One region of the Dorea hominis genome, then DNA from elsewhere that is predicted to be linked to it. Evidence: predicted binding sites of a transcription regulator. Region 1 holds the regulator's gene; each other region holds the start of a gene.
What was found. The regulator HrcA, encoded in region 1, represses chaperone genes, less so after heat shock. The targets are predictions, from matches to a motif close to TGTTAGCACTCNNNNNNNNNGAGTGCTAACA.
Positions count from the first base shown of each region.

Region 1 (8,326 bases):
ACTTCATAATAATCTCTCTTTGATTCTGCCATCTCTTATCCCTTTCCACTGTAAATCTAATCTGCCTTTCCTGTACCTGTAAGCACCTGCCACTGACAGCTTCTTACGGATACTGTGAAACAGAAAGAAGTTCTGTGTGCCCGGCTTACACCGGACACACAGAACAACCTATCTTACCAGGTCTTATACTTCTTTATAATCTCCGTCTACTACGTCGTCTCCCTGGAATCCTTCCGGTGCCGGACCTGCTCCCTGTGCACCTGTTCCCATGTTCGGATCAGCTCCCTGTGCGCCAGCTGCAGCTCCTGCCTGCTCATACATCTTTGTGAAGAGTTTCTGAGCACTCTCTGTCAGTTTTTCTTTTGCTGCTTTAATCTCAGCGATCTGAGCATCTGTCATCTCTTCTGTATTTGCCTTCTCAAGCAGATCTTTCAGTGCTTTGCAGTCAGCTTCTACTGCTGCTTTGTCAGCTGCATCCAGTTTGTCTCCAGCTTCAGACAATGCTTTCTCTGTCTGGAATACGAATGCATCTGCTTCGTTCTTTGTATCGATTCCTTCTTTACGTTTCTTATCCTGTGCTTCAAATGCAGCAGCTTCTTTTACAGCTTTATCAATATCTTCATCAGACATGTTAGATCCTGCTGTGATTGTGATATGCTGCTCTTTTCCTGTTCCAAGATCTTTTGCAGATACATTTACGATACCATTTGCATCGATATCGAATGTAACTTCGATCTGCGGTACTCCACGCGGAGCCGGTGCGATTCCATCCAGTCTGAACTGTCCGAGGGACTTGTTGTCTTTAGCAAACTGTCTCTCACCCTGTACAACGTTGATATCAACGGCTGTCTGGTTATCTGCTGCTGTAGAGAAGATCTGGCTCTTCTTTGTCGGGATTGTTGTATTTCTCTCGATCAGTCTTGTAGCTACACCACCCATTGTCTCGATAGACAGTGACAGTGGAGTTACATCCAGAAGAAGGATGTCGCCTGCGCCTGTATCTCCTGCAAGTTTACCACCCTGAACAGAAGCACCAAGTGCTACACACTCATCTGGGTTCAGAGATTTGCTAGGCTCTTTACCTGTCAGACGTTTTACTTCTTCCTGTACAGCCGGGATACGTGTAGATCCACCAACCAGCAGTACCTGACCAAGCTCAGAAGCTGTGATACCAGCATCAGATAATGCTCTCTGAACCGGCTCAGATGTCTTCATCACAAGGTCGTGTGTCAGTTCATCAAATTTAGCTCTTGTGAGGTTCATATCAAAATGTTTCGGTCCCTCTGCTGTAGCTGTAATGAATGGCAGGTTGATATTTGTGGTTGTTGCAGAAGAAAGTTCTTTCTTCGCTTTCTCAGCTGCTTCTTTTAATCTCTGCAGTGCCATCTTATCTGTAGATAAGTCTACACCTTCCTGTTTCTTGAATTCGGCGATCATGTAATCTGTAATCTTCTGGTCAAAGTCATCTCCACCAAGTCTGTTGTTACCTGCTGTAGATAATACCTCGATAACACCATCACCAATCTCGATTACGGATACATCGAATGTACCACCACCAAGGTCATATACCATAATCTTCTGTTCATTCTCATTGTCAAGTCCGTAAGCAAGTGCTGCTGCCGTAGGCTCGTTGATGATACGTTTTACATCAAGTCCTGCGATCTTACCGGCATCTTTTGTAGCCTGACGCTGAGCATCGTTGAAGTAAGCAGGTACTGTGATAACAGCTTCTGTTACTTTTTCTCCAAGATATCCTTCTGCATCTGCTTTTAATTTCTGAAGGATCATTGCTGAAATCTCCTGCGGAGAATATTTCTTCTCATCTACAGTTACTTTATAATCAGATCCCATCTCTCTCTTGATAGAAGAGATTGTTCTCTCTGCGTTTGTAACTGCCTGACGTTTTGCAGGTTCACCTACAAGACGCTCTCCTGTTTTTGTAAATGCTACTACTGACGGTGTAGTTCTTGCACCTTCTGTGTTAGCGATAACTGTTGGCTGTCCACCTTCCATTACGGCTACACAGCTGTTTGTTGTACCTAAGTCAATACCAATGATTTTACCCATAATAATTGTCCTCCTGTTCTATTTCTAAATAAATTCTAATTTGCTACTTTTACCATACTGTGTCTCACTACAGAGTCACGATACATATAACCTTTTTGGAATTCTTCGGCAATGATATTCTCACCGAGATTCTCATCTTCCACATGCATAACCGCATTATGAAGATTCGGGTCAAATTCCTGACCTACCGCTTCGATAGGTTTCACCTCGATTCCTTCCAGTGTTGTCATCAGTTGTTTGTAAACCTTCTCCATTCCCTGGATAAATGGATCCTCTTTGTCTTCTTCCTTCACTGCATCCAGACCTCTTTCGAAATTGTCTACAACCGGAAGAATCTTCTCTATGATATCTTTCGCACCAACTTCGTACATTTGGGATTTCTCCTTCTCTGTACGTTTGCGGAAGTTATCAAACTCTGCCATCTGACGAGTGAGTCTGTCAGTCAGTTCCTCAATCTTCTCGTCTTTTTTATCTTTCTTATCCTTCTTGCCAAATAACTTCTTGCCGGATTTCTTCTCTTCTGTATCGGATTCTTTGCTGTCCTCTGTCTCTGCTTCCTTCGCTTCGTCTTCGGCTGCCTCTTCTTTAGTGGCTTCAGCTGTCTTCTTTGCTTCCTCCACAGCTTCCTTTACCATCTCTTCCTGGCTCTTTTCTTTGTTATCTTCCAAGGGTACTTCCACCTTTCTTATTCATTCTTATGAAACATCTGATCCAGTTCTGTCTGGAGACGCTTCATAGATTTTAAAACATGCTCATAATCCATCCGCTTCGGTCCGATAATGCCTATCGTTCCCTTCATGCCCTCGCCTAATTCATAGGTTGCGGTCACGACACTGCAGTCCTTCATGTTCTGTACCGGTGCTTCATCACCGATATAAACCTGAATTCCTGTATTCTCTTCATGAGAAAGTGTCTGGGTTACAAGCTCTGTAAGCTGTTGTTTTTCTTCAAATGCACTGATGATATCCTGAGCGCTCTGCTTATCGCTGAGCTCCGGATATTTGAAAATGTTCGTCGCACCACTTGTATAGATCTGCATATCTTCATCGACCTGTATCGTATCTGCGACTGCATCCAGTACGTTGCCAATCACCACGCTGTGAATACCTGCCTGCTCTTTGAGTCTTGCGATCAGTCCTAAATTGATCTCCTCAATGGACATACCATTGAGTGTTGTATTCAAAAGCATATTCAGCTTCAGCAGGTTCTCATTGCTGAGCGGTTCTTCCAGATGAATGAGCTTGTTCTTTATCACATTGCCGCCGAGAACAATTACCGCGATCACCTGTTCTTCATCCACCATAGACAACTGGAGGAACTTGATCTTATTGGAATTGTTCATCGGAGTGGAAACCATCGTTGCGTAATTCGTATTGTTCGCTAAAACTTTGGCTGCCTGTTTCAGAAGCTGATCCATCTTATCTGCTTTCTGAAGCATCTGATCCTGCATATCATTCAGTTCCTGCTCCTTCTCCTGCATCAGCATATCTACATATAATCTGTAGCCTTTATCCGAAGGAATACGACCTGCCGATGTATGTGGCTGTATGATATAACCAAGTTCTTCCAGATCCGCCATCTCATTACGGATCGTTGCTGAACTTAAATTCAAATCCGTATATTTGGAAATGGTTCTCGATCCGACCGGCTCGCCACTCTCTAGATAAGTCTGTATAATCGCATGTAAAATCTTAAGCTTACGATCACTCAGTCCATGTTCTTCTAACATCAGCTCTCCTCCTTTCGGATTTTTCTTTGTTAGCACTCATTAAAAAGGAGTGCTAACATCTTTCGACTATTAATGTAGCACTCCTTTTTCTGTTTGTCAACAGTATTTATTATTTTTTTAGATTCTTTTCAAACGCTTTAAAACAGTCTAGCTCAGTTCTACTTTTGCAGCCTCTTCCGGTTTGAAATCATTTGCCAGATCATAGATATTATGTCCTGTAGACTCACTTAATACACGTCCCTCTAATGAATAGCAGCGGATAAATCTTTTACCATCTACACTTGACCAGTGTTCTACATCCCAGCTCATGTATCCGTCTTCATCAGATTTCTTCTCTTTCAGATAAAGATCTACCTGACGGCCGTCTTTCATAAGCTGAACCAGTCCGTCTGTTCCATTTACTTCTACTTCTGCTTTGTTTACTGTGTCAAAAATTTTCATTTTGCATTCCTCCTGCGTGGTTATATATTTCCTCTATTATAGCCTTTTTCTATGTAAAACACAACCGAACATCCCCTATCCTTCAAACATTTTCCGCAGATCTCTTCTTTTCTCCACCTCAAGTTTTGAAAATATACGGGTAATTACATTTTTCACATAACCATAAGAATAATGATATTCCGCCGCAATCTCCCGGTTGTCCATCCCTTTTGCAATTGCCTGCGCAATCTTCCACTCGATTGGGCTTAACACTTCCTGCATCTTTTTATACGTTTCATTCTCCTTTATTTCTTCCGTTCGTTCTTCTCTGGCCCGTCCTTCTTCATATTGTAAATGGCGTTCCACTCTTGCAAGCAGTACTTCTTTCACAAATGGTTTCACAATATAATCTACCGCGCCGGATTTTAATCCGCGCACTTCATAATCTGCATCGGAAAATCCGGTCAGGAAAATAATCGGCACACTGCCTGCCGCCGGAATCTTCTTCATCTCATTTAGTGTCTCATATCCATCCATTCCAGGCATAGCAATATCCAGAAGGATCAGATCCGGGATCACGCCTTTTTCCAGAAGTGCAATCGCCTGGCTCCCGGCTTTGGCTACACTGACACTGTAAAATTCTGACAGAATCTCTTCTGCTGTCTTTAATAAAATCAGATCGTCATCCACGACCAATACATGTTTTTTCTCCATCAGTGTTCCTCCTTCCACTTTCTGAAAATACTCTCTGCTTCTTCAAAATCCAGCTCGCGGATTTTCTGTCCGATCTGTTCCAACAGCTTTCTTCTCTCCGGATCATTTTCTGTGTCCAGCAGCTTTTGATTCCAGGTGGAAGCTTCCTTCCCCTGATAACGCATCAATGCTTCCCGTAATGCTTTTTCATAGGTTTCTTTCAGATTTATATCTGCTATGGTACTTTCTGCTTCTTCGTTTTCTCTCTGCGGTATGAGCTGCACTATTTCTTTCCGGAACTGTCTGGCTCCTTTTACCGTTCTCTCCCATTCCAGATAAAGAAGCGGCATTGCATATTTGAAATAATCCGCATCCATTTCTTTGCCATGCACTTCCATCGCCTGTGCCAGCTCTGAGAGTTCTCCTGCGCCAATTGCTTTTGCATTGCTTTTCAATGTATGCATTTCACCGGTCAGTGCCATCAGGATCTCAGTCCTTTTCTTTTCTGTATCTGCATATTTCAGTGCTTTTTCCATTTTCTCCATCTGCCTGCGATTCGGTTCATAATAATCTGTAAAAAATTCTATCAATTTTGCATATTGATATATATTTCCATCCAGTAAATGTAGTCCTTTTTCCATCTGGATCTCACAGACTTGCAGCTGTGCTTTCAGCCGGTTGTAATCTTTTCCTGATATTTTCCATTCTTTTCGGCTGCTTTTTGTAACCAGTATATCCGGCAGATAAGCCAGAAGCAGCTCTTCCATTCTCTCCCAGCGAATCGGTTTTGATAAATAAGCGGCAAATCCTTCTTTTTCAAATATCTGCTGGATTCCACTTGTAACATCTGCCGTCAGTGCGATCACCGGAACACGGATTTCCATCTCCTTCATACGCCGAAATGTTTCCAGCCCATCCATTTCCGGCATCATATAATCAAGAAATATCATATGATAATTTCCTTTTCTGACTTTCTCGATACATTCCGAGCCACTCACTGCTGTATCTGTGCGGATCTTGGTATGTTTTAACAGTGAACAGATCACTCGCAGGTTCTCTTCCCTGTCATCCACAATAAGAACCTTTGCATCCGGTGCAACAAAAGTGCCCGCATGCTTTTCTTCTATTTCTTTCCTTGGATGCCATTCTCCGGATTTTTGTTTTCCTGCCTCTTCCAGAGGAAATGTTACCGTAAATCTGCTCCCTGTCCTGACTTCACTTTGTACTTCAACCTTTCCATCCATCTCCCGGCAGAGTTCTCTGACAATTGCCAGCCCCAGACCGCTTCCTTCAATATTTCTGTATTTTTTCACATCCACTCTGGTAAATGCATCAAATAACGTATTCATTGCTTCTTTCTCTATGCCATATCCGGTATCTTTCACAGAAAAACGGATCTTTTCGCCACATCTTTCCACCTGGAATACGATAGAACCGTTCTCCGTGTATTTCACAGCATTACTGATCAGATTCAGCATAATCTGTTTCATATGTAAAGCATCCCCGTTTATATATTCCGGCAGTGTTTCATCTATTCTCACCTGAAACTCCAGATTTTTATTTTCCGCCTGTCCGGATCCTAACAGCCAGATTTCCTGTACAAGTGCCGAAATAGAAAATGGTTCTTTTGTAATCTTTACTTTTCCGGATTCAATTTTGGAAATATCCAGCACGTTATTGATCAATGATAACAGATAATTTCCGGATTTTTCAATTCCCTGTGCGTATTGCCTGATATCCTCCGAATCACATTCCCTGAGTATCATTTCATTCATTCCAAGCATCACATTGATCGGTGTCCGTATTTCATGACTCATATTTGCAAGGAAAACACTTTTCGCCTGATTTGCTTTCATAGCTTCTTCTCTCGCTTCTGTCAGATAGATCTGCTGCCTGTTATACAGACGGAAATGCAGGTAAGTAACTGTACCGATAGCAAGACTCGATACTGCAACGCCTACGATGGTATCAATAACGATCTCTTTCTCCGACAGAAACCAGATAACCGTCTGCGGGTATGCATAGGCAATTCCTATTGTTGCAATATAGATTATCAGTTCAATCAATACACAGCAGATCATCTGCAAACGCTCCAGCATAAATACAGTAAATATAATTCCAAAGACATAAAAACATGGCATGCCACTTTTATAACCGCCGCCTTTAAAAAACAGAATTGGAAACAGGATCATGAAGATCGCTATAATTGTTATAAAATAACAGAACTGATAATTTCGGCTTTTATATGCATAATATAAAAGTGAAAAAGATAAGACCGCTGTCACCCCATTGGTAAATAACAACACCGGATTTCCACTGTTCATATAAGAAAAAATACCATTCATCACACTGATCAGTACTCCCACGATCGCCAGTATATTAAACAGCCTTACACGAAACGGAAGCGCTGTATCTAAAAACAGTGATTCCAAAATATGCTGCATTTTCTTGTCTTTTCGTTCCTTCATGCGACAATCCTCCAATTTGTTCTGTTTTCAGTATAAAATACTCCCTCTGAAATCATAGTGTCTTCCGGTCACATTTCTTTTAACCAGAATTCATTCTTCCGGCAGTCCAGTATGCCTGTTTTTTTTAATTTACCAAGTTCCGCAGACATGGCACTTCTCTCCACGCAGAGATAATCGGCAAGTTCCTGTCTGTCGAAAGGAATCGTAAAATGCATACTCTGTGCCTTCTTTGCACAATCTGAAAGATACGATAACAGTTTTTCTTTTGTACTCCGTCTGGAAAGATGGCTGATTTTTTCATTCAATGCAACATTTTTTATTGCCATGATCCGGACAAGGTTGCTGATGAGCCGCTGGTGAAATGTACACGACATCGGACATGTCTCGATCACTTTATTCATATTAATAAGAAGTATTCTGCAATCTGTCACCGCCATTACACTGACCGGACTCTTCTTAATTCCCGCACAGGAAAATGCAGCCCCGTATAACTGTCCCGTTTTTACATGCTCCAGAATATTACGGTTGCCAAACACATCCTCTTCGGCAACCTGCACCATCCCTTCCAATACTAATCCCGCACCTGCAGATGATTCTTCTTCCGTAAGGATCATCTCTCCTTTTCTGTAACTTTTTTCTCTTCCATCCAGACATTTTAACATTTCTGTCAGATTTTCCTCCCGGATTCCTCCAAATAATGGAATTTCATTTATTTTCATAAAAAATCTCCTTTTGTTGGAAATACAACATCTTTTTTATTTTTATTGTAGTAGACTAAGCAAGACAAAACAAGTAAACCATTTAATTTTTATTATATGAAAAGGAGAATTTCACATGATCAGAAAAATTATTCAAATAGACGAAGAAAAATGTAACGGATGCGGTGCCTGTGCAAACGCATGCCATGAAGGTGCAATCCAGATGATCGATGGGAAAGCACGGCTGATTC
Region 1 is NZ_JACOOY010000002.1:79,555-87,880, reverse strand. It holds gene dnaJ (molecular chaperone DnaJ) at 1-32, opposite strand, end outside; gene dnaK (molecular chaperone DnaK) at 184-2,067, opposite strand; gene grpE (nucleotide exchange factor GrpE) at 2,103-2,702, opposite strand; gene hrcA (heat-inducible transcriptional repressor HrcA) at 2,753-3,796, opposite strand; gene H8S07_RS01840 (hypothetical protein) at 3,944-4,237, opposite strand; gene H8S07_RS01835 (response regulator transcription factor) at 4,313-4,930, opposite strand; gene H8S07_RS01830 (ATP-binding protein) at 4,930-7,377, opposite strand; gene H8S07_RS01825 (Crp/Fnr family transcriptional regulator) at 7,446-8,096, opposite strand; gene H8S07_RS01820 (ATP-binding protein) at 8,212-8,326, shown strand, end outside.

Region 2 (8,326 bases), on a different contig from region 1:
TTACAGGAAGACTGTCTACATGGCCAATTTCTATGGAAGCATTCCAGCCGGAATTTGCGACAGAAGTAGCAATCCAGGCCTTGAAAGGCGACATCAAATTAACAGATATTGATGCATTAAGAAAAATCGCAAAAGACGTAACAGGTGTATCAGTCGAAATGGAAAAACTTGATGGTAAATATGACAACTATCTCCTTTACATTATGGGTTCAATTTATTACTAAAATATAATGAAAAAGACTAGCTGTGACACAGTCGTGCCACAGCTATCTTTTATAAGTGGGAATGACGATGGAAAATACAGTTTTAAAATTAAACAATTTGGGAAAGAAATTTAGTGGTAACTCCGTTTTGCGAAATGTGAATATAGAGTTGAAAAAAGGGCAGATCTTAGGACTTATGGGAGTTAATGGATCCGGGAAAAGTACAATGCTTAATATTATTTCCGGTGACCATATTATTGACGAGACAGGTGGTTACGAAGGTGATATTTTCATAGATGGACAAAAAGTAAAGATCACATCAACGGTAGAAAGCCAGAGCTACGGGATTTGTATGGTGCACCAGGAATTCAGTCTGTTAGAAGATTTAAGTATATGGGAAAATATAGCATTGCCTAATTATGTAATGAATTCCTATCGCGAGATAAAAGGAAGCATGAAGAATTTCTATACAGAAGAGAATAAAAGAAAAGCAAAAGAGATCCTGGCAAGATTAGGGCTTGATCTGGATGTGGAGATGAAAATCTGTGAACTTCCAATCAATAATAAGCAGTTTGTAGAAATCGCCCGCTCGATCGCCAATGAAGATACAAAATTATTAATGCTGGATGAGCCGACAGCTACATTGAATGAAAAAGACTCTAACAAGCTTCTGGAACAGTTGAAAAAACTGGCAGATGAAGGCTTAACTATTATTTTAGTGTCACACCGAATTGAAGAGATCATCGCAGTTTCGGATACAATCCTCGTATTAAGGGACGGAGATCCGGTTTATCTAAGTGACAAAAAAGAAGAATTCAGCCGCGAAAAAATAGCGGAAGAGATTATCGGATATAATTACGCATTTGCAGAGCGTTTTAAGGAAAATGAAGCAAAGCAGGAAAAAGTAGTGCTGACGTATAAAGATTTTTATGTTGCACGAAAAAACGAACCGATAAAAAATCTGAACTTTGACATATATCAGTCAGAGATCATCGGTCTTACCGGAATGAACGGACATGGGAAAAATGCACTGGCATATGGCACGTTAAGAGCAGATAAAATTGCCGGAGATTTCACATTTTACAAAGATGAGAAGGAAATAAAAATTAATAAAACAGCGGAAGCGATTGAATCAGGTATTGTGTTTGTCACAGAAGAAAGAAGAAGAAATGGACTTCTTTTGGACAAATCAGTAGCAGAGAATATCAATTTCTATTTGAAGAATTTCTCTGATAAGTTAAATCGTCTGTCTATCGGAAATAAAATTAAATTTTATGATAAAAATAAAGAGAAAAATCAGGCAGAAACAGTAGTAACGAAATATGACGTAGTATGTGAGTCAATTCGACAGCCAATCTGTGAATTGAGCGGTGGAAACCAGCAAAAAGTAGCGTTGGCACGTGCGATTTTAATGGATCCGGACGTATTATTTATTAATGAACCGACGAGAGGGATTGATATCAAATCAAAAGACAATATTTTAAAATTGCTCGCAGATTTGAATAAAAGAGCAGGGACTACGATCATTCTCGCATCCGGAGATATTGAAGAGATGAAAAAAATATGTGATCGCATCTGCGTATTTTATGAGGGGGAACTTGTAGATGTTTTAAAACACGATGCAGATGCAGAACAGTTTGCGAGAGCTTTTTCAAAAATGAGAGAGGAGGACAGCTATGAAAAAGTTTAAATTACAAAAAAATGTATTGCTGATCTTTTTGCTTGTCATGATCGCTGTTTCCTGTTACATGGGAATTCCAATCCGCCCGCTGCTTACGGATATGCTGATCCGACTTCCTATGAACGGTGTGTTTGTATTATCACTTCTTCCGATGCTGAATGCCGGAATGGGATTTAACTTCGGAATGCCAGTCGGGATCATAGCCGGTCTTATTAGTATCAGCACGGTTATGAACTTTGAAATCACTGGTGTGAAAGGATTTTTATGCGTGCTTCTCCTTACAATTCTTATTAGTTTTGTGTTCGGAAGAATTTATGGACGCATTTTAATAAAGGCAAGTGGAACAGAGGAGATCACAGGAAACTTTTTAGGTTTATCAATCATTCCGCTGTCCTGTATTTTATGGGTGACTATTCCATTTGACAATCCGGTCATGGTATTTCCAATCGCAGGAAAAGGAATGCGTCCAAAGATTGGGCTGGAAGGATATTTTGACAAAATCATTGAAAAAATTTTCCAGATAAAAATAGGTGGAATGATGATTCCGGTAGGATATCTCCTTTGCTTTTTTATCGTGTGCGTGATCATCTATATTATTTTTAAAAGTAATATCGGTCAAAATATGCTTGCCCTCGGTGAAAATGAAGCCTATTGCGAGATTATGGGGCTGCAATCGAATAAGATTAAGATGACGGCAATCGTTTTATCAACGATCATTGCAGGTGTAGGTATCTGTTTCTATTCACAAAGCTATGGATATCTGGAACTTTATAATGCACCGAAAGCGATCGCCTTTTCTGCAGCATCTGCGCTTCTTATCGGAGGCTGTACGGAACATAATGGAAATATTTTAAACGTGATTGTAGGTACATTGATTTTTCACGGGATTTTAGTGTTTAGTGTGCCTCTTGCAAATGAGCTGGTTGCGACAGAGCTTACCGAGATCACAAGATCTATTTTGACAAATGTCATTATCTTATTTGCAATGTTTAAAGAAACAAAAAAGGAGAAGAATGTTGAAAAAGCTTAAATCAAATCGAATTCCATTGTTATTCATTATCCTGTCTGTCATAGGATATATTGTGTCAGGAATGTCGCTTAATTTTGTTATGTCTGAAGTAGTAACAAGAATTTTGCGAAACAGCGTGATGGTATTGTCACTGATCGTTCCGATCATAGCCGGTTTGGGACTTAACTTTGCCATCAGCATTGGTGCACTGGCAGCACAGACAGCCATTCTTTTTGTATTAAATTATGGACTGGAAGGATATCCGGCACTTTTAGCGGTTGTACTTCTTTCTACAATCCTTGCTGTCGCATTTGGTTATGTGATCGGAGCAATCTTAAACCGTGTAAAAGGGCGAGAGATGATTACTTCCATCATTATCGGATATATCGGAATCAGTATCTATCAGTTAATCTTTATGGTCGGATTTGGAACGATCATTCCTGCTACAAACGAAAAATTGCTTTTAAAATCCGGACTGGGAATTCAGCATGTTGTAAACCTGGAAAGTCTGGGTGGCATTATCGATGATTGTTTGAAATTTGAAATATGGGGGATTAAATGTTCGGTGTTGAATCTTGTGATCATCACAGTAGTCAGTCTGTTCATATTTTACTTGCTTCGAAGCAAGCTCGGTATTAATATGAAAGCTGTCGGTGAAAGTATGGATAAGTCGCAGAGCCTTGGCATCGATGTGAATAAAATGAGAATCATCGCAATTATTATTTCTACGGTGCTTGCGGCTTACGGACAGATCATGTATTTACAGAATGTTGGAATGTTGAGCGTGTATACCGCGCAAAGCAATCGTGAGATTTTCTCAAGTGCGGCAATTCTGGCTGGTGGAGCCGGAATTAAAAATGCGAATATCCGCAATGTGTTTTTAGGATTATTTTTGTTCCATTTTCTGTTTATTGTATCGCCACTTGCTGGGCAGACACTGTTCTCAAGCGTTGCAATCGGAGAATATTTCCGTACGTTTATATCTTATGCAGTAATCTGTCTTGCAATTATTTTTAATGTAAAGGAGAATATATAAAGAAAAATGAGGGAAAGTTACAATGATAATTAACATTGCATTATGCGATGATGAGCAGGAATCATTAGATATACTAAAAAAGAATTAGACAAAGCAGCAGTGAAATTGATATATTGTTCTTGGATATAGACATGCCTGGTATTTCGGGACTGGAGATTGCCAAAAAGCTGCGTGAAGAAAATTCAGATATAATATTGATCTTTGTATCCGCACATGAGCAGTATGTATTTGAATCCATAGAATATAGTCCATTCAGATATATTAGAAAAAGCAGGATAGAAAAAGAACTGTTTCTAGATTTGAAAGCAGCCTATGCAAGGCTTGGAGAAATGCAGGATTCATATATTGTTATTAAAACAAGTGAAGCGGATGTTCGAATTAAGCATTCAGATATTATGTATTTTGAAACAGCAGCAAGAAAAGTTGGGGTCCACTTAAATAATGGAGAAATTTTAAATGTCAGAAAAACGATAAAAGAATTGGAAATATCAAAGGATAAAAAATATAGTTATAGAATCAATGAAGGAGAAAATACAGTTGAAATAATTGGTTACCTAAAGAAAAATGTGGATAGTTTACATATTCCGGAAAAAATAGATGGATTAAAAGTGACTTCGCTAGGAGAAGCTTCCTTTGCTTATCACGAAGAATTGAAATGTATTAAAGTACCGAAGACAGTAACAAGTATGAAGATGGCAGTATTTGGATCGAGTGTAAATCTTGAAAAAGTATATTTTGCAGGGGATGTGAAAAATATAGATGATTGGGCATTTGGAGATTTTGCGGGTACGATCGTCATTGAAAAAAATAAATGTACTAAATTATATAAATATGCTGTAGATAATAAAATTAGTATGGAATAAAATAATTGCAAAAGTTTGCGCATTGCACATGCAGAAGAATATTTGCAGACAGAAATCAAGCACAATTATTTTGACATCAATGTAGCAATGGTAAAAGTTACTTATGAAAAGGTTTAAGAATACTTTTTAAAACAATTAGCACTCGACTCTTGACAGTGCTGATAAAGTGTTGTATTGTTATATTGCAAGTAGAACAAGAGCAAAAAGGAGGTTGTCTTTATGAATATAAATAAATTTACACAGAAATCATTGCAGGCTGTGCAAGACTGTGAACGCATTGCATCTGACTATGGCAACCAGGAGATTGCACAGGAGCATTTGCTTTATGCATTATTAACACAGGATGACAGCCTGATCGCGAAATTGATGGAAAAGATGGGGCTCGATAAGAACCTTATTATTAATCGCGTGGAAGAGGCGATTACAAAACGCCCGAAAGTACAGGGTGGAAGACAGTATGTAGGACAGGATCTGAATAATGTTCTGATCCACGCAGAGGATGAGGCAAAACCGATGGGAGACGAATATGTTTCTGTTGAGCATCTCTTCCTCGCTATTATAAAATATGCAAGTAAAGATATGAAGGCACTGCTTCGTGAGATGGGTATCAGCCGGGAAGGATTCCTGCAAGCATTATCTACTGTGAGAGGCAATCAGAGGGTAACAAGTGATAACCCGGAAGATACTTATGATACGTTGAATAAATATGGTTCTGATCTGGTAGAGCGGGCAAGAGAGCAGAAACTGGATCCGGTGATCGGACGTGACTCTGAGATCCGTAATGTAGTCCGTATCCTTTCACGTAAGACGAAGAACAATCCGGTCCTAATCGGTGAACCAGGTGTTGGTAAGACAGCAGTTGTAGAAGGACTTGCACAGAGAATTGTCCGTGGTGATGTACCGGAAGGACTGAAAGACAAGACAATTTTCTCACTAGATATGGGAGCACTTGTAGCAGGTGCTAAATATCGTGGAGAATTTGAGGAACGTCTGAAAGCAGTTCTGGAAGAAGTGAAAAACAGCGATGGACGAATTATCCTGTTTATTGATGAGTTGCATACGATTGTCGGCGCTGGTAAGACGGACGGTGCAATGGATGCAGGAAATATGTTAAAACCAATGCTTGCCAGAGGTGAACTGCATTGTATCGGTGCAACAACACTGGATGAGTATCGTCAGTATATTGAAAAAGATGCGGCACTGGAACGTCGTTTCCAGCCGGTTATGGTAGAAGAGCCGACAGTGGAAGATGCAATTTCCATTCTGCGAGGACTGAAAGAACGATATGAAGTATTCCATGGAGTGAAGATCACAGATGGAGCACTTGTTGCAGCAGCAACACTCTCAGATCGTTATATTTCCGACCGTTTTCTGCCGGACAAAGCGATCGACCTTGTAGATGAAGCATGTGCCATGATCAAGACAGAACTAGATTCCATGCCTGCAGAACTGGACGAATTACAGCGTAAGATCATGCAGCTTGAGATAGAAGAAGCAGCTCTTAAGAAGGAAGACGATCGGTTGAGCCAGGACAGACTTGTACATCTGCAGGAAGAACTGGCAGAGCGCAGAGAAGAATTTGCAAGTCGTAAAGCACAGTGGGACAATGAGAAAGTCGGCGTTGAACGTGTGCAGAAGATCCGTGAGGAGATTGAGCAGATCAACAAAGAGATTGAGAAAGCACAGCATTCTTATGACTTGGAGAAGGCTGCAGAACTGCAGTATGGTAAGCTGCCACAACTGAAGAAACAGTTGGAAGATGAAGAAGCTAAAGTAAAAGATGAAGACCGCGATCTGGTACATGAAAGTGTTACCGATGATGAGATTGCGAAGATCGTATCCCGGTGGACAGGTATTCCGGTTGCCAAATTAAATGAGAGCGAGAGAAGCAAGACACTGCATCTGGCAGATGAGCTGCATAAACGTGTCATCGGTCAGGATGAAGGTGTGGAACTTGTAACCGAAGCAATCATCCGATCCAAAGCCGGAATTAAAGATCCAACCAGACCGATTGGTTCGTTCCTGTTCCTTGGACCTACCGGAGTCGGTAAGACAGAACTTGCAAAGACACTTGCAGAGAGCCTGTTTGATGATGAGAATAACATGGTGCGTATCGACATGAGTGAGTATATGGAGAAATATTCCGTATCCAGACTGATCGGAGCGCCTCCGGGATATGTCGGATATGATGAAGGTGGCCAGCTTACCGAAGCTGTCAGAAGAAAACCTTACTCAGTTGTACTGTTTGATGAGATTGAAAAAGCACACCCGGATGTATTTAATGTATTATTGCAGGTGTTGGATGATGGACGTATTACGGATTCCCAGGGACGTACTGTAGATTTTAAGAATACAATCCTGATCATGACATCCAATATTGGTTCCCAGTATCTGCTGGATGGAATTAATGAAGATGGAACGATCAAACCAGAAGCACAGGAAATGGTTATGAATGACCTGCGTGCACATTTCAGACCGGAATTTTTGAACCGTCTGGACGAGACGATTTTATTCAAACCATTGAACAAAGATAACATTTATCATATAATTGACTTACTTGTAAAAGATGTAAACAGACGTCTGGCAGACAAAGAGATTTCCCTTTCCCTGACAGAAGCTGCAAAGAATTATGTAGTGGAAGGTGGTTACGATCCGACTTACGGAGCACGTCCGCTGAAGAGATATTTGCAGAAGCATGTTGAGACACTGGCAGCAAAACTGATGCTGGAAGGTGAGATCCGGGCAGGTGAGACTATTGTGATTGATGTTGAGAATGAAAAACTTGCTGCGCATATTCAGGAATATATGCAGGTGGTACCAGAGTCTGACTTATAAGGAGCGATAAGATGCCACGGATAATCTTCCATATAGATGTGAACTCTGCGTATTTAAGCTGGAGTGCAGTGGAACAATTGAAGAATGGAGCGGAGACGGATCTGCGTAAGATACCGGCTATCATCGGAGGCGACAGAGCTTCCAGACATGGAGTCGTGCTTGCCAAATCCATTTCCGCTAAGAAGTATGGCATCCGCACAGGGGAACCCGTTGTGGATGCCATTCGTAAGTGTCCGAATCTTGTGATCGCACCGCCGGATCACAGACTCTATTCGGATTACAGCAGAAAATTGATGACATTTCTGCGCGGTTATACGGATCAGATCGAACAGGTCAGCGTAGATGAGTGTTATATGGATTTTACAGAGAGCGCGCCGCGTTTTTTCTCACCGATGGAAGGCGCTTTAGAGATTAAAAATGAAGTCCGCAGACAGTTTGGATTTACTGTGAATGTTGGAATATCGGAAAATAAACTGCTGGCAAAGATGGCATCGGATTTTGAAAAACCGGATAAAGTACATACGTTATTTCCGGATGAGATTAAGGAGAAAATGTGGCCGCTTCCAATCGGAGAACTTTTTATGGCGGGCAGGTCGAGTGTGGAATATTTACAGAAGCTGGAGATCCGCACGATCGGAGATCTGGCACAGATGAATCCGGAACTACTGGAGATACATCTGAAAAGCCACGGGCGCAAAC
Region 2 is NZ_JACOOY010000007.1:40,025-48,350, forward strand. It holds gene H8S07_RS06865 (DUF3798 domain-containing protein) at 1-224, shown strand, start outside; gene H8S07_RS06870 (sugar ABC transporter ATP-binding protein) at 292-1,893, shown strand; gene H8S07_RS06875 (ABC transporter permease subunit) at 1,880-2,914, shown strand; gene H8S07_RS06880 (ABC transporter permease subunit) at 2,901-3,929, shown strand; gene H8S07_RS14430 (response regulator) at 4,040-4,792, shown strand; gene clpB (ATP-dependent chaperone ClpB) at 5,012-7,627, shown strand; gene H8S07_RS06895 (DNA polymerase Y family protein) at 7,639-8,326, shown strand, end outside.
Region 2: the regulator HrcA is predicted to act here: its motif matches at 4,926-4,956, upstream of clpB (ATP-dependent chaperone ClpB).

Region 3 (8,326 bases), on a different contig from region 1:
AGCGGTCTGTCCACTGTTACTTTGTATTCTTTCTCATGTGCATATCTGGCACGCATCATACGGTTGATGAGGTCTCCGTCATTCGTCATAATAAGAAGACCTTCCGAATCTTTGTCCAGTCTTCCTGCGTAAGTAATCCGTTGTGGATAATCCAGAAAACGGATAATATTATTCTTCGTCCGTCTGTCCTCTGTGCAGATAATTCCAACCGGTTTGTTCACTGCAAGTACGATTCTTTCATTGCCCGTATGAACCGTCTTCTTACCGACTTTTACAATCTGATTTTCGGACACATGCATGCCTGGTACTGCACGTTTTCCGTCTACAGTAACGCGCCCGCTTTCAATGAGCCGGTCTGCCTCTCTTCTTGAGCAGATTCCCGCTGCACTGAGGTATTTATTCAGTCTGATCATATTCCCATACCCCGTTCATTTTTTTGCATACCACTTCTAATCTAAACACCTATTATACCACATTTGTATTCAAAAAAAAAGAGAGCATTTCTTATGCTTTTTGATGAATTATTTCCATTTTCTTGTTATAATAAAAGTTCAGAAAGGAGATTTCTATGATTACTTTATCTCTCAAGGCGAAAGTCTCTATGTCACACCTGCTTCTCAAAGAAACATTCGACAAATTTTCCTTTATCGAAGCGGATATTACAACATTTAACAAATTTACAATAGATGGATTTTTACAGAAAGACTTTTTTGATGAACAACCGGCTGAGGCACATGCCCGTTGGAAAGATGTACGCGAACACTGCTTCCGTATCATCCGTGGTCAGCGTACCCCTTTGAATTTCAAGATTGTCCTTTCTCTGGCTCCATCCCATTTTGATGCCTTTTTAAAGAAAGAGCAACTTACCGGATTCACTGCCGGGGATATCCAGGGGCTGTATCTGAATTTCCATTATGACGGTACAGATCTTCACTGCATTACAGGGACTTCACTTCGCACTTTCACTCTGGACAAGTCTCTGGAACACGCGTGGGATCAGTATGTCCGCTCTTTTTTGCTGGAAAGTGATCTCGATACGTCAGTTTCCGTGTAAACTTCACAATATGCGAATATAGGACAGATTGTGCAGACTATTATAATAAAAAATTTTCACAGCATCAAAGTACCGGGAAAACAGAACATCATCTTACATTCCTGCTTCCCCGGCACTTTAATCTTATTTTCTTTTATTTATCTTTATTGGCTTTTCTTCCAAAATCTGACCATTCATTATTTTGTCAGCAACATCATAATCTCATTGCTTCTCTTGACAAATGCTGTCATTTCTTCTGGATTCAGCGGTTTGTGTGCAAGCATTGCCAAGTCATAAAGCTGTTTGCAGATCACACTTGTATTCTCGCTGTCTGCATGGTCTACAACATACTGTACAAGTGGATGATTTGCATTCAGGATTAAAGTGCTCTCTCCGCCAAGATCCATGCCCATGTCATTCATACCGTACATCTTCATCATTTCCTGCATACGACGGCTCTGCTCGGATAAAGTGATCATGGAAGCTACATTCTCGTCTTTTAATTTGGCAATCTTCACATCCAGTTTATCGTTCCCAAGTTCCTTGCGGAAGATCTCGATCAGGCTGTCAGAAGTTTTCTTAAATGTTTCCTGATCTTCTTCGGCAACTTCTTCTTTTGCAGTATCTGTTACATCTGCATCAATTCTCTGGAAGCGGATTGTAGGATTTCTCTGCTCCAACTGTGTGATGAACGGAGAATCAATGTTATGTCCGAGAATTACGGCATCCTGTCCCTGATTCTTAAACATGTTGATGTACTGACTCTGCTGGATCTCATCCGTTACATAGTAGATGGTTGTCTTGATCTCTTCGACTTTGTTATCGTCACCATTTTCTTCTTTCTTATCGTTCGGCTCTACGACTTCTCCGCCATTCTCTTCGATACAGTCTTTCAGCGTCAGATATTTGTGATCCAGGTTCTTGAACAGGATTGCATCTTTCATCTTGTCACAGAACTTCTCATCTTTTAAGCAGCCGAATTTGATAAATGGGCTGATGCTGTCCCAGTATTTCTCATACTCGTCTCTCTTTGTCTTACACATTCCGGCAAGTTTATCTGCAACTTTCTTGGAAATGTACTCAGAAATCTTATTTACAAATCCATCATTCTGCAGGGCGCTTCTGGATACGTTAAGCGGCAGATCCGGACAGTCGATAACTCCTTTTAATACCATCAGGAATTCTGGAATTACTTCTTTAATATTATCAGCGATAAATACCTGATTGTTATACAACTTGATCGTTCCTTCTACGGATTCATACTCTGTATTGATTCTCGGGAAATACAGAATACCTTTCAAGTTAAATGGATAATCCATATTCAAATGGATCCAGAACAGTGGCTCTTTGTAATCCAGAAATACTTTTCGGTAAAATTCCTGATAATCTTCATCGGAACACTCATTTGGATGTTTTGTCCACAGTGGATGTATATCGCTTAAAGAAACCGGACGCTTCTCAATCTTGACTTTCTCTTTTGCCGGCTCTGTCTCTACCATTTCTTTCTCGCCGTTCTCATTTTCTTTTTCTTCCATCTTGGCTTCTTCGTGAATGTGCTCTACGACAACATCATCCTCTTTAAGATCTGCCTCATCGATAGTCTCATATTCCGGTTCTGCTCCTTCTTTTGAAAGGAAAATCTCTACCGGCATGAATGAACAATATTTCTCGATTACTTCTCTGACACGATATTCATTTGCAAACTCCAGGCTGTCCTCGTTCAGATACAGCGTCATTGTGGAACCGATTTCTGTCTTCGTTCCCTCTTCCATCTCATACTCTGTGCCGCCTTCGCTTACCCAATGTACCGGTTTTGCGCCTTCTTTATAAGATAAAGTATCAATATGCACTGCGTCTGCTACCATAAATGCAGAATAGAATCCAAGACCGAAATGTCCGATCATATCGTCTTCTGTTGTCTTGTCCTTATACTTCTCAAGAAACTGTGTTGCTCCGGAAAATGCGATCTGTGTAATATACTCTTCCACTTCATCAGCTGTCATTCCAACACCGTTATCTGTAAATTTCAAAGTCTTCTCTTCCGGGTTTACTTCTACAGTAATCTTTGGTTTATATCCATCCGGAAGCTGATACTCTCCCATCATATCCAGTTTTTTTAATTTTGTGATCGCATCGCACCCATTGGATACCATCTCACGAACGAAAATATCATGATCGGAATATACCCATTTTTTAATAATCGGGAAAATATTTTCACTACTGATCGATAAACTACCTTTTTTTGCTGCCATTTTAATCACTCCTATTTCTATTTTTTATCATGCGGATTCCCCGCCATTCTTCTCTAAAGGATATAATAAGCCTCTCATTTTCAAAAGTCAACAGGAAATTAGCACTCTTTTAAACAGAGTGCTAATAATTCTTTGAACTTTATAAAGTTTTTATAAATTATGCTGCTTTTATCTTTATTCCACACTTTTCAGTGATTCTACCATATCAATCTTGCGGAGTTTAAAATACATCACACCATTTATAATGATTGAAAACAGTACCGTAAACAGGAAACTGTACAGATAACTCGGCGGATTGATATTGCGTCCGAACATTGCCGCATCCACTTCTACTGTCTGGATGATAAACAGATGCAGAATCCTTCCGATCCCAATTCCTACACCCGCTCCTATAAGCGTCAGGATCAGATTCTCACGATACACATAAGCTCCTACTTCCTGATCATAAAATCCAAGTACTTTCAGTGTTGCAAGCTCTCTTTGCCTCTCAGCAATATTAATGTTATTCAGATTATAAAGTACGACAAATGCAAGCATACCTGCTGAAATAATCAGTACTACAATAACAAGATTCAGGCTTTTCAGCATATCATCAAGCTGTTCTCTGATCTCATGCATATAACTGACATTTAACACTTCTTTCCTTGCCAGTATCTTCTTTCCTGCATCTTCCTTCTGTTTCTGGGAATATCCATCACGGATTGTAAATAAGAAACAGTTATACTCCGGCTTCTCGCCATAGATCTTCTCATAGCAGGCAGGTGTCAGATAGAGATAATGCCCCATGTAATTCTCACAGATTTTTAGGATCTTTACTTTTTTATCTCCATTTTCCTCGTCCTTAATCCGGATCGTATCGCCGGCTTTCGCATTTAAAAGCTTCGCCGTCTTCTCACTGATAATTGCACCATCGTCTGTCAGCTTATAAGGCGTATGGCTTCTTCTGTCTCTGAAATGCACGTAGTCTCTGACATCTTCCGGCTCACCAAACACGCACTCATATGTCGCCCGCTTTTTCTTTCCTTTTGCAAGTGTTACGGACTGCATCTTCGCTTTCATATGACGAATCACATCCGAGTCTTTTGTAAGGAAATCATCCAGATTATCGATTTCTTTTTCCGTCAGATTCTCTTTTAAATAGACACTTCCATCGTAATACTGAATCTCGCTATACTGTAAGTCGGCAATCTCGAAGATGGAATCCCGGAGTCCAAATCCGACGAGCATCAATGCCATACAGCCGCCAATTCCAAATATTGTCATGAAAAAACGTTTCTTATACCGCATCAGATTACGGATGGTAGACTTCCAAGTAAAACTTAAATGTTTCCATAGAAATCCAATTCGTTCCAGGAAGACTCTTCTTCCAATCTTCGGTGCCGGCGGGCGCATCAGCACAGCCGGTGTTCCTCCCAGCTCCCGGTAGCAGGCTTCTATCGTTGCAAGCAATGTGCATGCTACTGCCACACCGGAAGCAAACGCTGCATAACCCCAGTGATACGGAATCAGGATCTCCGGTATATGTAAATACATAATTCCGTATGCATATATGATAATAAACGGGAAGATCTTTTCACCGATCAAAAATCCCATAACGCTTCCAATCGCCGAAGCAAGCAATGCATAGCCGATATATTTTGACGCAATTGCTGCTTTTCCATATCCAAGCGCTTTCATCGTTCCGATCTGTGTTCTCTGTTCTTCTACCATTCGCGTCATACTGGTCAGACTAATAAGCGCTGCTACGAGGAAAAAAATCACCGGGAAGACTTTTCCGATTGCTCGCATCCGATCCGCATTCTCACCATAGCTTGTATACTCCGGCAAGTCATTCCGATCTGCGATATACCATTTTGCTTTTGGGATATCCGCAACCTTCTTTTTCGCATCGGATACTTTTTTCTCTGCTTTTTTGATCTTCTCCTGTGCTTCTTTTTTACCTTTTTTGTAGCTGGCTTTCGCTTTTTCTAATTTCTTTTCACTCTCAGTAAACTCCTGCTCTCCTTTTGTAAGCTTCTTTTCCTGTTCCGAAATTTCCCTGTAAGCATTCTTTATCTGCTTTCGTCCGGACTTAAGCTTTGATTTTGCTTTTGCAAGTTTTCTCTCACTTGCAGTAAGTTTTGCTTCGGACGCCTCAAGTTCCTTTTTTCCGGCTTCCAGCTTGGCTTTTGCCTCGGCAAGCTGTGATGTCGCCGCTTCTATCCCCGCCATCTGGGCTGACATCTGCTCATACTGCGCTTCATTTGTGCGATATTCACTCCAGCCTTTTTTTAATTTCTGTCTGCCGGCTCTTAACTGTGCTTTCCCTGCGCGGTATTCTTTTTCTCCCTGATCCAGTTCTTTTTCTTTTGCTTTCAGTGTTTTCCTGGCATTGACAAGTTTCTGTCTGCCATTCGCTAATTCTTTCTTTCCAGCCGAAAGTTTCTTTTCTCCGTCTTTGATCTTCTTTTCCGCTTTTTTTAATTTTTCACCGGACGTCTTTTTGCCTTTTTCTAACTTCTTCTCTGCTTTTGCAATCTTATCATTTGCTTCATTAACTAATTCCTGCCTTCGGATTCTGCCGCGTTTTTTTCCCAATGTTTCGATTTGATCCGTTGCTTTTTCCACTTTTTTCTCATATGCATCCGTATAAGCAGTCAGTGTTTTTGTACCCTTTACCTGCATACACGCCTCTGTATAAGTATCCAGCGCAAAGGTATCCTCACTTACTACGAGAAATCCATCTATCGTTCCTTTGCCGATCGTTGTACTGCCACGGTTAAAAGAAATATAGCACGGGCTGTTACCAATTCCAACTACCGTATACGTATCTGTCGTTAATGTATCCGAAAGCGGATCATCCGTCCCGGACTTTACAACAATACGGTCGCCGATCTTGTAATCCATCTCTTCATCCGCCAGACATTCTCCTGCCTTCTCTGGCATACGCCCCTTAGATACAGTCACTTTGTTCATATTCTTTGGAAGCGTCATCATATGCAGTACAAACTGGTCATCTTTTGTATCGCTCAGTACATCTGCACTGTATGCGCCTTCTGCCTTTTCTATCGTATCTGCCTCGTTAAATGCCTGTATGTCTTCCCTGGTAATTCCAAGTGTACTGACTGCTTTCACATCCATCAGATCTGCGCCGTCAAAATAAGCATCCCCGGTCACACGCATGGATGGTTCCGATGCACGGATACCGGAGAAAAAAGCAACTCCCAATGCTACGATAAACAGCATAGAAAGGAATCTTCCCGGGCTTTTCTTTAATTCCATTAGAAAATCTTTGTGCGTTACTTTCATACTCTTCTACCACTCTATCGTATCTACTGATACCGGATTCTTATTTTCCACAATCTCTGCAACTTTTCCGTTCTTGATCTTGATCACACGGTCTGCCATCGGTGCAATCGCCTGATTGTGCGTGATCAGGATCACTGTCATGCCTTTTTCCCGGCAGGTATCCTGTAATAATTTTAAAATAGATTTACCTGTATTGTAGTCCAGCGCTCCCGTCGGTTCATCACAAAGCAGCAGTTTCGGATTCTTTGCAAGTGCTCTTGCAATGGATACACGCTGCTGTTCTCCACCGGATAACTGCGCCGGGAAATTGTCTGTCCGTTCTCCTAGTCCGACTTCTTCCAGCACTTCTCTGGCATCCATCGGATTTTTACAGATCTGAAGCGCCAGCTCTACATTCTCCAGTGCTGTCAGATTCGGAATCAGATTATAAAACTGAAATACAAAACCGATATCATCTCTCCGGTATGCTGTCAGTTTCTTTGCCTTATAAGTGGCAATATTCTCACCATCCACCCAGACATTGCCGGAAGTCGCTGTATCCATGCCTCCAAGGATATTAAGCACGGTTGTTTTGCCCGCTCCACTGGGACCTACAACTACTGCAAATTCTCCTTTTTCAATTGTAAAATCCATCCCTGCTGCCGCAAGGATTTCCACTTCTCCCATATGGTAACTTTTCTTTACATCTTCTAATGTAACAAATGCAGACATCATACACCTCCGCGGTAATTTATACATTAATTATAACTGATTCAAGACAGAGCGTCCAGAATTAGCAATCAATATACAATAATAAAATCCCCGGATAACAGATTTTGCTATCTGGGGATTTTATTGTATCTTCCTTTATTCTTTTCCGTTAAAACAATATGTACAAATCTTGCACGGATCTATTCCAATTGAATCAAGAAGATCGTCCAGTCTGTGATAGCGCAGGGATGTAAAATTCTGCAGCTTGCGGATATCTTCGATCATCTGTACATAACGCTCTGTTGTCGGATCTGCATATTCATCCAGGATCTCCTGTGGACAGTCATCTCCTTCTCTTTCACGGATCACACGTCTTGTGATCAGTTCCATCTCTGATTTTGATCTGGAGAAGTTCAGATATTTACATCCATATAACAATGGTGGACATGCCGGACGGACATGCACTTCCTTCGCTCCGCTTCTATAAAGAAACTCTGTTGTTTCTCGAAGCTGTGTTCCTCTTACAATGGAATCATCGATCAGAAGCAACTTCTTTCCTTCAATTAACGCATGGACCGGAATCAGTTTCATTCTCGCGATCAGATTTCTCTGACTCTGATTCGTCGGCATGAAAGAACGCGGCCATGTCGGTGTATACTTGATAAATGGTCTTGCATATGGGATACCGGATTCATTGGCATATCCGATCGCATGTGCAATTCCGGAATCCGGAACTCCTGCAACAATATCCGGATGTACCGAATCCCCATCACGTTTTGCAAGCATACTTCCACATTTATAACGCATCTCTTCTACATTCACACCTTCGTATGCAGATGTCGGATATCCATAATATACCCAGAGGAAAGAACAGATCTTCATATCTTTTCCCGGCGCTTTCAATGTCTCCACGCCACTTGCGGTAACAAAAACAATTTCTCCCGGACCTAATTCTTTATAATCCTTATATCCAAGGTTAATATAGGCATGACTTTCGAACGAAACACAATACGCATCGTCTTTTGCTCCAACTACCAGAGGTGTTCTTCCATAGCGGTCTCTC
Region 3 is NZ_JACOOY010000008.1:88,218-96,543, forward strand. It holds gene H8S07_RS07895 (pseudouridine synthase) at 1-413, opposite strand, end outside; gene H8S07_RS07900 (DUF5721 family protein) at 569-1,054, shown strand; gene htpG (molecular chaperone HtpG) at 1,231-3,285, opposite strand; gene H8S07_RS07910 (ABC transporter permease) at 3,460-6,573, opposite strand; gene H8S07_RS07915 (ABC transporter ATP-binding protein) at 6,580-7,284, opposite strand; gene H8S07_RS07920 (amidophosphoribosyltransferase) at 7,420-8,326, opposite strand, start outside.
Region 3: the regulator HrcA is predicted to act here: its motif matches at 3,382-3,412, upstream of htpG (molecular chaperone HtpG).